3 regions of the Rhizobium sp. ZW T2_16 genome follow, and region 1 is predicted to be linked to each of the others. Evidence: riboswitches for the same ligand, from Rfam matches in the RefSeq annotation. Region 1 holds a riboswitch; each other region holds the start of a gene.
The links. Region 1 has a riboswitch for cobalamin ahead of ACI3K0_RS08590 (energy-coupling factor ABC transporter permease). Riboswitches for the same ligand answer to the same signal wherever they lie in the genome.

Region 1 (3,273 bases):
TCGCACGTCTTGCCGCCGATGCCGTCTCTATCATCAATGCGGAAGACTACGGTCGGGCGATCTACGACCTGGCGCTTCGCCGGGCGCTGATCACCATTGGCGAAGATGTCGTCAACATCGCCTATGATGCGCCGCTCGACATGCCGCCGCAAAGCCAGATCGAGGATACCGAACGCCGCCTTTTCGAACTGGCGGAAACCGGCCGTTACGACGGCGGCTTCCAGTCGTTCAACGATGCTGTTGCGATCGCCATCGACATGGCGGGCCAGGCTTTCGAGCGTGACGGCCAGCTCTCTGGTATCTCAACCGGCATCATGTCGCTCGACGGCAAGATGGGCGGCTTGCAGCGCTCCGACTTGATCGTGCTCGCAGGACGCCCCGGTATGGGCAAGACCTCGCTTGCCACCAATATCGCCTACAACATCGCCGCGGCTTACGAGCAGGAAATCGCCCCCGATGGCTCGTTCAAGGCCAAGAATGGCGGCGTCGTCGGCTTTTACTCGCTCGAAATGTCGTCCGAACAGCTGGCCACCCGTATCATCTCCGAGCAGACGGAAGTTTCGTCGTCAAAGATCCGTCGCGGTGACATTACCGAGGCCGATTTCGAAAAGCTGGTCGCCTGTAGCCAAATGATGCAGAAGGTGCCGCTGTTTATCGACCAGACCGGTGGTATCTCGATCGCCCAGCTATCGGCGCGCGCCCGCCGCCTGAAGCGCCAGCGCGGCCTCGATTGCCTGGTGGTCGACTATATCCAGCTGATGACCGGTTCGGGCAAGTCGGGTGAAAACCGCGTGCAGGAAATCACCCAGATCACCACGGGTCTGAAGGCGCTCGGCAAGGAACTCAACGTGCCGATCATCGCGCTGTCACAGCTATCGCGCGGTGTCGAAAGCCGTGAAGACAAACGCCCGCAGCTTTCCGACCTTCGCGAATCAGGCTCGATCGAGCAGGATGCCGACGTCGTGCTCTTCGTGTTCCGTGAGGAATATTATGTAAAGAACATGGAGCCCCGCGACTTGGCCGATCCGAAATACCCGGAATGGGAAGCACATATGGAGCGCGTCAAGGGTACGGCCGACGTCATCATCGCCAAGCAGCGTCACGGACCGACTGGCACGGTCAAGCTCGCCTTCCAGTCCGAATTCACGCGCTTTGCGGACCTCGCCGAGCCGAGCTTCACGCAATACGAAGAACCGTGATCGAACAGCCTCGCCGGCAGTACACCGGCGAGGCTGAGAGTCGCGGGCTAACTCAGGCCGCGTTGTAAAGCCGTCGCGTAACGAAGCCTGAACCGTTCAGAGCATTCAGGGTCTTGGCGATGGCAAGTACGGCCAGGTCCGCCAGCGGCTCGATCAGCACGATCGACATATAGGCAATACCGAACGTGCCGATCGCCACAAGATTTTCGCTTGCGAAACCGGCACCATAAAAGGCCCAGAAAGCCACCCAGGCGACGACACCGGCCTGATAGGCGGTCGATAGCTGGAGCGCCTGCCTATAGGTGAGATCGACATAGGCCGTGCCTGGCGAAATGATACGATCCGCCAGCGCTTTCACCGCAAACAACGGCACCAGCAGCGTCGTGACGTTCATTCCAAACTGCGGCAGGTCGGCCGGCGCAAAGAACAGTCCCTGTATCGCCAGACCAAGCGCCAGCCCGATTGCCGCCGGTGCTGCGCCGAACAGCAGGAACAATGTCGATCCGAGAATGAAATGCACCTCGGACACGCCGACCGCATAATGCGGCAGAAGTTCGAAGAAGGAAAAGACTGCTACAGCGGTGATGGCCGTACGCGCGGCCAATGATGCGAGACCCTGTTGCCGGATCGTGTCTCGCGCCAACTTCAACGTGAAAAGTCCCGCCCCTGCTGCAGTGGCGTAGCTCAGAATGATTTTGGCCCCGTCTACGAGGCCCGGTTCGATATGCATATGTGCTCCTGTCCGTCACACCCGACGGTCGTTGATTGATAAGATACACACGGTCGGTCTCCTGACTCGCGGGTCGATGCCTTGTCGAACCTTCCCATGGCGCGAGGCCACAGTGGTGTTTCGCAAAGCTCGCCGCTCACAGTCGCGGGGGCGGTCGGGTTCAACAGATGCTGCCCTTGTTCCCATGCGGTCAACGGATGTCGGCCGCACCATGTGCGGGAATGGGGTAGCAATTTCCCGCAGAGGCAGCAAACAACCGCAGCCGAAATCGCACCAATCTACCGCTGTCATAGGGTCGCATGCAGCAAGAATGGGTCATCGGCGTTGCTACGCGCACTCCTGGGCCTTCAGCCATTTGCGAATGCGCGCTCTTGCATTGGCATAGGGCGACGCGGTGTTGAACTGGATCATGCGCCCCTTGGTCCACTTGCCGTACCAGCCTTTGCCGTAAAGCTCGTCATCTGACCGGTTGCTGATTGTCGAGACCAGTTGCTCTTTCACCGTCCTCAGTCGTTCCAACCGCTCGGGCCAGTCCAGTGCGTCATGGTCTGCATAGAATTTTTGGGCAAGCGGCCCCAGTTCGTTCCACTTGAACCCCATCTCCGGAAAATCGACCGCTTCACCCCGGTCATCCCGATCGAGCCATTTCAGCACCAGTTCGTTCCAGCCGATGAGGTATGCGACGAGATCCGCCGGGCTCATCATCGAGCCTGCCATGTGGCCCTGCATGGATGCCTCTCTCGCCCGGACCTTCGGAACGCTGGCAAGATCGTCCCAAAGCCTGTTGAAGGTCGTGGAGATCGCCGCAAGAAGTTCCTGCCTGGAACCGGGTACAGCCATGGAGCGCCTTCAGATGCTGTTCGAATACAGCATCTAAGCTACGCTTCTGTCCACAGGATATGAAGCCGTCCGGCTGTCGCAGCCGGACACCGACCCTAGGATTGCTGCACTATTATTGTGGTGTCAAAAGCCTGTACGGAGAACCTTATTCTTCACCCGCGGCCTTTTTCCAGCCGGCAAAAAGGTTAGGATCGGCCACTCCGCCTTTCAAAAGCATATTCAATTGAGACCGCCATGACAGAACAGACCGATTTTGACAGCGACGAAACCTATCCGGATGATTTCGATATCGCGCCCGTGAGATTGACGGTCGATCTCGGCGCACTTGTCGACAACTGGAAGGAAATGGCGCGCCGCTGTGGAAAGGCTTCAACCGCCGCAGTCGTCAAGGCGGATGCCTATGGTCTCGGGCTTGAGGATTGCGGTACCGCGCTCTATGAAGCCGGCGCACGGGATTTCTTCGTTGCCGCGGTGCAGGAAGGCGTAACCTTGCGCACCTACGCG
Region 2 (3,273 bases), on a different contig from region 1:
TGATCCCCGCAGAGCCATGCGACAGGTGAGACATGACATTTTCCAAGCCGCAGATGCTGACATCGCTGATGCTTGCCTCGCTGCTTGCGCCTCAGGCGGCCTTTTCGCGCGATGTCGAGGTCTGCGCCAATCTCTATCGCCGCCTCAACAGCACCCCGCAGATCATCGGCACGAGCAGCAATGTGCGTCGCTACGCTCAGGATCTGAGCGCGCTCAACGCGGATATCCGGCAACTCAGGATCGACATGCGCAGGCAAGGTTGCGGCAGCGGCAGCATCGTGACGCTGGGCGCGCCATCCGAAGGCGATGATGAATGCGGTTACATGCAGGACACGCTGCAACGGCTGGAAGATGAGCGCGCGGCAATCACCGAACAACGCAACAATACCCGCTCGCTACTGCAGCCATCGGAAGAGCGCGTCGCGATCTTGTCGGCGATCCGCTCCAACAATTGCACGCCCACTGACCTCGATACCCAGACGGAACTTGACGATAAAGAACGCCTGCGGATCCGGGGGCTGGCACTGCCAAGGCCGGGAGAGGAGACGCAGACTGGGCCAAAGGTGGACGATCCGAATTCCAGCATCACCCATCTCGGCAGCGCCTCACCTGCGCCAGCGAGAGAAGCACCCGTCCAGTTCCCGCCGGATCGTCCCTATGATCCCGGCAAAAAGATTCGCTCCGTCGGGCCGCAGTTCTTCCCCGAAGAAGACATCGACCTCGCCAATCCGAAATCCAGCGGCCCCCAGCAGCTGCAGCCTTGATTATTTCTGGCCCCAACCGTCCTGAAAGACGAGCTCTTCCAGAGGCAGACGCTGGCGCCAGCCCTTTATCGCCAGTTCGGGTTCTCCATACAACTGATCGACATAACCGAGGCACAACCAGGCTACGATCTCGACGCGGTTTGGAATGCCGAGGAGCGCTCGAACATCTTCATCATGAAAGATACTGACCCAGCCGACGCCGATCCCTTCCGCGCGGGCTGCGAGCCAGAGGTTCTGGATGGCACAGACGGTCGAATAGCTGTCCATGCGGCTGTTGTGTGTGCGCCCCAGAACCACCGGACCGGCACGATCCGGATCGCTGGTGACGCAGATCGACAGCGGCGCCTTTCTGATGCCTTCGAGCTTAAGGCTCCTGTAGGTGCTGCGCTTCTCCTCAGGAAACATCGCCTCGGCTTCTTCATTGGCGCGCGAAAACGCCTCCCAGGCGGACTGGCGAACCGCCTCGTCACGGATAAGGATAAAGTTCCACGGCTGCATGAAACCAACCGACGGGGCGGCATGGGCGGCATCCAGTAGTCTGCGCAGCACATCATCCGGGATCGTATCGGAGAGAAACTGGTCGCGCACGTCGCGGCGCGTTTCGATGGCGCGGTAAACGGCGGCACGCTCGTCATCGGTAAAAGCTTCGGCGGCCACGAGGCCATTGTTCAAATCATCAGGTCGCATCGTCTTTCCCCAACAACGCCTGCGGATTGCTTCCGCCGTCACGGCGTGGCGCAATCCACTCAACCTGCCCGCCGTCCGCGCGGATCGGTCCATCTCGCCAGGCCGGTATTCTGACTGGGCTTCATCCGCTCATCGCCGCCTTCCCGGAGAAATCCAGTGGCATGAATACGATAAGCGTCAGCCTCACAGCGTTGGGCACGTGCCGGAATTTCACCGGCTTCCCGATTCTCCCATCAACGATGGGCACCTGACGGAGGCTCTTATGCTGACTGAACCCGGCCGAAGCAAGGCCGTTCACGCCGCAGGGAAATAACGCACATAGGCAAATTCGTCACCATCCGGTGACCAGTTGGGCGAGTTCATCGTGCCCTGCCCGCCAAAAAGCTCGAACAACGTTTCGACATAGCCGCCATCGGCATCCATAAGCCGAACGCGAACATTCTGATCACGCGGATGATCGAAGATTTCGGCGTCATAGGATACGAAAACGACCTTATCACCCTTGGGTGACGGATGCGGAAACCAGTCTCCATAGCTACTGTCGGTGATGCGTTCGGCAGCGCCGCCGGTCGCCGGAACACGCCAGATCTGCATCAGCCCTGAGCGGCTTGAGTTAAAATAGATCCAACGACCGTCCGGCGAATAATCCGGCCCGTCATTGCGGCCCTCGCCGAAGGTCAGCCGTGTCTCGTTTTTCCCGTCGATACCGATCGTATAGATATCGAAGACCTGATCACGGATACCGCAATAAGCGAACGTCTTTCCGTCCGGCGACCAGCCATGCCAGTAGGATGGCAGGTTTTCTGTGACGAGTTTCGGCGTACCGCCTCTGGCCGGCAGGACATAGATCGCCGACCTACCGAACTCGACCTTGTCGGAGATCGCAATCAGCGCGCCGTCCGGCGAGATGCCATGGTCGTTGTTGCAGAGTGTCGCGAAGTCCGTATCGACCCGGATAGGACCGAAATCACCATTCGGAGACAAACGGTAGATCAGGCCATCTGCATTAAGCATCAGATAGTCGCCATCCGGCGACCAGTTGGGCGCTTCGAACAACTCTTCCGTCTGCCAGACAACCCGGCTCTGGCGGGTTCGGACATTGTAGATCTCGATGGAGCTTCGCAGTGCCAAGGGCGCCTCCCTCTCAACGATCCCGGAAACGGTTGGTGATCGGGTAACGGCGATCGCGGCCAAAATTCTTCTTGGTGATCTTCACGCCCGGAGCCGACTGACGCCGCTTATACTCAGCGAGATAGAGCAGATGCTCGATACGATGAACGGTTGCGACGTCATGGCCGCGGGCGACGATGTCTTCGGTGCCCATTTCCATTTCGACGAGGCATTCGAGGATATCGTCCAGAACCGGATAGGGCGGCAGCGAATCCTGGTCCTTCTGATCCGGCCGAAGCTCGGCGGAAGGCGCCTTGGAAATGATGTTTTTCGGGATCACCTCGCCGGACGGGCCGAGAGCGCCTGCCGGCACATTTTCATTGCGCCATTCGGCCAGCGCATAGACCTGCATCTTGTAGAGGTCCTTGATCGGGTTGAAGCCGCCGTTCATGTCGCCATAAAGCGTCGCGTAGCCGACCGACATTTCCGACTTGTTGCCGGTCGTCACAACCATCGAGCCGAACTTGTTGGAGATCGCCATCAGGATAGTGCCGCGCGTACGGCTCTGCAGGTTCTCTTCGGTAATGCCCTGGTCGGTGCCTTCGAACATGTCGGACAACGATGCCAGGAACCCTTCGACCGGATCGGAAATCGGCACGATATCGTAGCGGCAGCCGAGCGCCTTCGCGCAGTCCGCGGCGTCCTTGAACGA
Region 3 (3,273 bases), 460 kb from region 1:
GACCGTTTCCAGCCCCGCGGTTGCCAGCGGATGGATGGTGCTGTCTTTCCTGAGCGGCAGGACAATGGTCAGCGGACCGGGCCAGAAGGTTTCGGCCAACTTTCTCGACGCCGGATCGAACACCGCGTACCGCTCGGCCATCTCGATATCGCAGACATGGCAGATGAGCGGATTGAACTGCGGACGCCCCTTGGTCTCGTAGATGTGCGAGATCGCATCGGCGCGCGTCGCATCCGCGGCAAGGCCGTAGACCGTTTCGGTCGGAATGGCGACGGGAAAACCGTCATTGAGCACGCGGCTTGCCTCGCTGATGGCGCGCTGGGGCTCATGGGTGATGTTTATGATTTCGGCTGTCATGCCGCTGTCAATACAGCGGAGTGCCCGTGCTTTAAAGCCTTTTGATGATTTCGCGCACTGCGGCACTGGGCGCGCCGAGCATCAGAACGTTGCGCATCGCCTCGCGCGGGCTGTTGGTCTGGAACAGAAGCCCGTTCTTGCGCCATGTCCGGTCGATCCGCGCCTGTTCGCCTGCTTCGCCTTCCACCGCGACGGCGAAATACATGCGGGAATTCCGTGGATTGATTCGGGCGAAAAACACCTCGTCGCCGCCGATCTCGGAAGAGAAGTTGGCGATGTAGAATGACCAGCTGACCATCGCATCCTGCGAAAAGAAGGTACGTGCTGCGGTCACATGGCAATAGCCCAGATGCGGGCTACCCTCCAACGTGCGGTGAAAGATGATCTTCGGCAGGTGGATAGACCGGTGAAAGCTGTTCAGCCGCTTATGCGTGGTTTCGCCGGCCGTTTCGAGCTTCTTGCCTGTCTTTTCAGCCACTTCGTCATGGGTGAGATAGCGACGTTCGTCGGGAACCCAGACAGGGCGGGAGCGTGGAATTCTGCCGGTTCGCAGGAATTCCGTATGGGCATTGCCGCTGCTTGGCGGCATCATCAAGGGCCTGGGCCTGTTGACTTCGTAATAACGGAGCTGTCCTGGCATGGTGGCGGCTCTTCCCAATGAATTTTCAAGAACACTATTAGCAAGACCTTAACAGTCGGTTTCTCCCGCAATCGGATGCTATTGCGCGATCGTCGCCAATGCAGTGGCCGATGTCGCAATGTCGTCTATGCGACAGGCCGGCGTCCCGCTTAAATATGACAAAGCTCAAGGTGCCGCCTCGCTAGGGGAGGCGGAGAATTGGGAAGCCGGCGGGTCGCAGAGATCTATCCGGCGCTGCCCCCGCAACGGTGGTGGAGTTGAAGGCATGGTAGGGGGCGACCCCGGCCACTGGGACAGAGCCGAACGGCCGACCGGGAAGGTGCCATGCAGTCCTTTTGGGACAACTCCTCAGCCCGGAAACCAGCCTGAGCTTGATGACACCGGTCGCGGAGGGCGCACGGGACGGGAATTGGCTGCATTGATTGTTGCCGGCTTGTCCATGCCCTGAAGCTTGCTTGTATTGCGAGGAAGCATATGGACATTCACAATCAGGTTCTGCGGCAGCTGAAGAACCGCCGCGAAGGTTTCAGCCTGGAACAGCCCTTTTATATCGATCCCGATTATTACAAGCTCGATCTCGAGATGATCTGGTATCGCGACTGGCTGTTTGCCGGCCACGATTGCCAGATCAACAAGGCGGGCATGTATTTTACCCTGCAGGTTGGCGACTATCCGGTTCTCGTCATCCGCACGCGCGAGGGCGATATCCGCGCCTATCACAATACCTGCCGCCATCGCGGCCACCGCGTCTGCACCAAGGAAACGGGTTCTGCGACCCGCCTCGTCTGTCCCTATCACCAGTGGACCTACCAGCATGACGGCTCGCTGATGTCGGCCCGTCATATGGGCGAGAATTTCGACAAGAAGCAGTTTGGATTGAAACCCGTCCACTGCCAGGTGGTTGCTGGCTACATCTTTATCTGCCTCGCAAAGGAAGCCCCGGATTTTGCTCCGGTTCGCGCAACGGTCGAGCCTTACATGGCGCCGCATCGCCTGCCCGAAACGAAGGTTGCTGCCCAGAACACGATCATCGAAAAGGGCAACTGGAAGCTCGTCTGGGAAAACAATCGCGAGTGTTATCACTGCGCCGGTAACCATCCGGAACTCTGCCGCACCTACCCGGAAGCGCCGACTGCGACCGGTGTGCAGGGCGCCGGCGACGATCCGTTCATTTCCGAACACTGGAGCCGCTGTGAAGCGGCCGGCCTGCCGAGCACGTTCAACATGTCGCCGGACGGCCAGTTCCGCGTGGCGCGCATGCCGCTGATCGAGGATGCCGAAAGCTACACGATGAACGGCCGTCCCGCAGTTCAACGGTCGCTCTCCGACGACGTGACGATTTCCCATATCGGCACGATGCTTCTGTTCCATTACCCGACCACCTGGAACCATATGCTGGTCGACCACGCGATCTCTTTCCGAGTCATCCCCATCGGGCCGGAAGAGACGGCGGTCACCACCACATGGCTGGTCCACAAGGATGCGGTGGAAGGCGTCGATTACGATGTCGAGCAGCTGACCCATGTCTGGAACATGACCAACGACCAGGACAGGCAGATCGTCGAGGAAAACGCCTTCGGCATCCGCTCTCCCGCCTATGAACCCGGCCCTTATTCCGAGGCGCATGAAGGTGGTGTGATGCAGTTCGTTGAGTGGTATTCGAACTTCATGATCGATCGCCTGCAGGGCAAGGACAGCACGCTTTACGCGGTGGCGTGATACTGAGCGCTCCTCCGCAATGTGCCGTCAGTTTGCGGAGGAGCCTGTTTTTACGCTGAGTGGGACGTACGATCACTCCCGATTAAGGCGTCGAAGGCTTGGTGTCTTTGGGTCGCAAGCCAGGCCCGAAAGGAAATGATCTCGGGATTGATCTCGCGCATCGCAGCAAGGTCCACGTGATCCGCCAGCGGGCCGTTATCCAGGATCGCCGCAAGCTGACCAAGATCGCTATTGGCGGCAAGGACTTCATCGGCAAAGCGGGAATAGATGACCGGACGACCGGCGGCTTCGCTGAAGATTTCCCCCAGCTGGCGCCCTGTAACCGTATCGCTCGCGATCTTAATCGTCCGTCCGCTGAACCGTATGCCATCGGCAAAGATCGCGGCGACGAATTTCCCGATGTCTTCCACGGCAATCAGTTGCATCGACTGGTCCGGCCTGAGGAAGAATGTGTACCGGCCTTCTGAAAGGCCGAATGCCGGGTTGATCAGCATATCCATGAATATCATCGGTCTGATTATGGTTGCGGTGACCGGCAGCCAACGGATATGCGCCTC

Region 2: another riboswitch for cobalamin. It lies ahead of bluB (5,6-dimethylbenzimidazole synthase); the one in region 1 lies ahead of ACI3K0_RS08590 (energy-coupling factor ABC transporter permease).
Region 3: another riboswitch for cobalamin. It lies ahead of ACI3K0_RS06245 (aromatic ring-hydroxylating dioxygenase subunit alpha); the one in region 1 lies ahead of ACI3K0_RS08590 (energy-coupling factor ABC transporter permease).

Annotation. Positions count from the first base shown of each region.
Region 1 covers NZ_JBJDRG010000002.1:613,144-616,416, reverse strand. The annotation lists gene ACI3K0_RS08595 (replicative DNA helicase) at 1-1,199, shown strand, start outside; gene ACI3K0_RS08590 (energy-coupling factor ABC transporter permease) at 1,252-1,929, opposite strand; cobalamin riboswitch at 1,963-2,158, opposite strand; gene ACI3K0_RS08585 (ClbS/DfsB family four-helix bundle protein) at 2,257-2,769, opposite strand; gene alr (alanine racemase) at 3,004-3,273, shown strand, end outside.
Region 2 covers NZ_JBJDRG010000001.1:60,065-63,337, forward strand. The annotation lists gene ACI3K0_RS00260 (hypothetical protein) at 33-764, shown strand; gene bluB (5,6-dimethylbenzimidazole synthase) at 765-1,451, opposite strand; cobalamin riboswitch at 1,534-1,717, opposite strand; gene ACI3K0_RS00270 (hypothetical protein) at 1,746-2,576, opposite strand; gene ACI3K0_RS00275 (NAD+ synthase) at 2,596-3,273, opposite strand, start outside.
Region 3 covers NZ_JBJDRG010000002.1:152,643-155,915, forward strand. The annotation lists gene ACI3K0_RS06235 (L-threonylcarbamoyladenylate synthase) at 1-357, opposite strand, end outside; gene ACI3K0_RS06240 (DUF6656 family protein) at 389-949, opposite strand; cobalamin riboswitch at 1,149-1,381, shown strand; gene ACI3K0_RS06245 (aromatic ring-hydroxylating dioxygenase subunit alpha) at 1,472-2,716, shown strand; gene ACI3K0_RS06250 (NmrA/HSCARG family protein) at 2,767-3,273, opposite strand, start outside.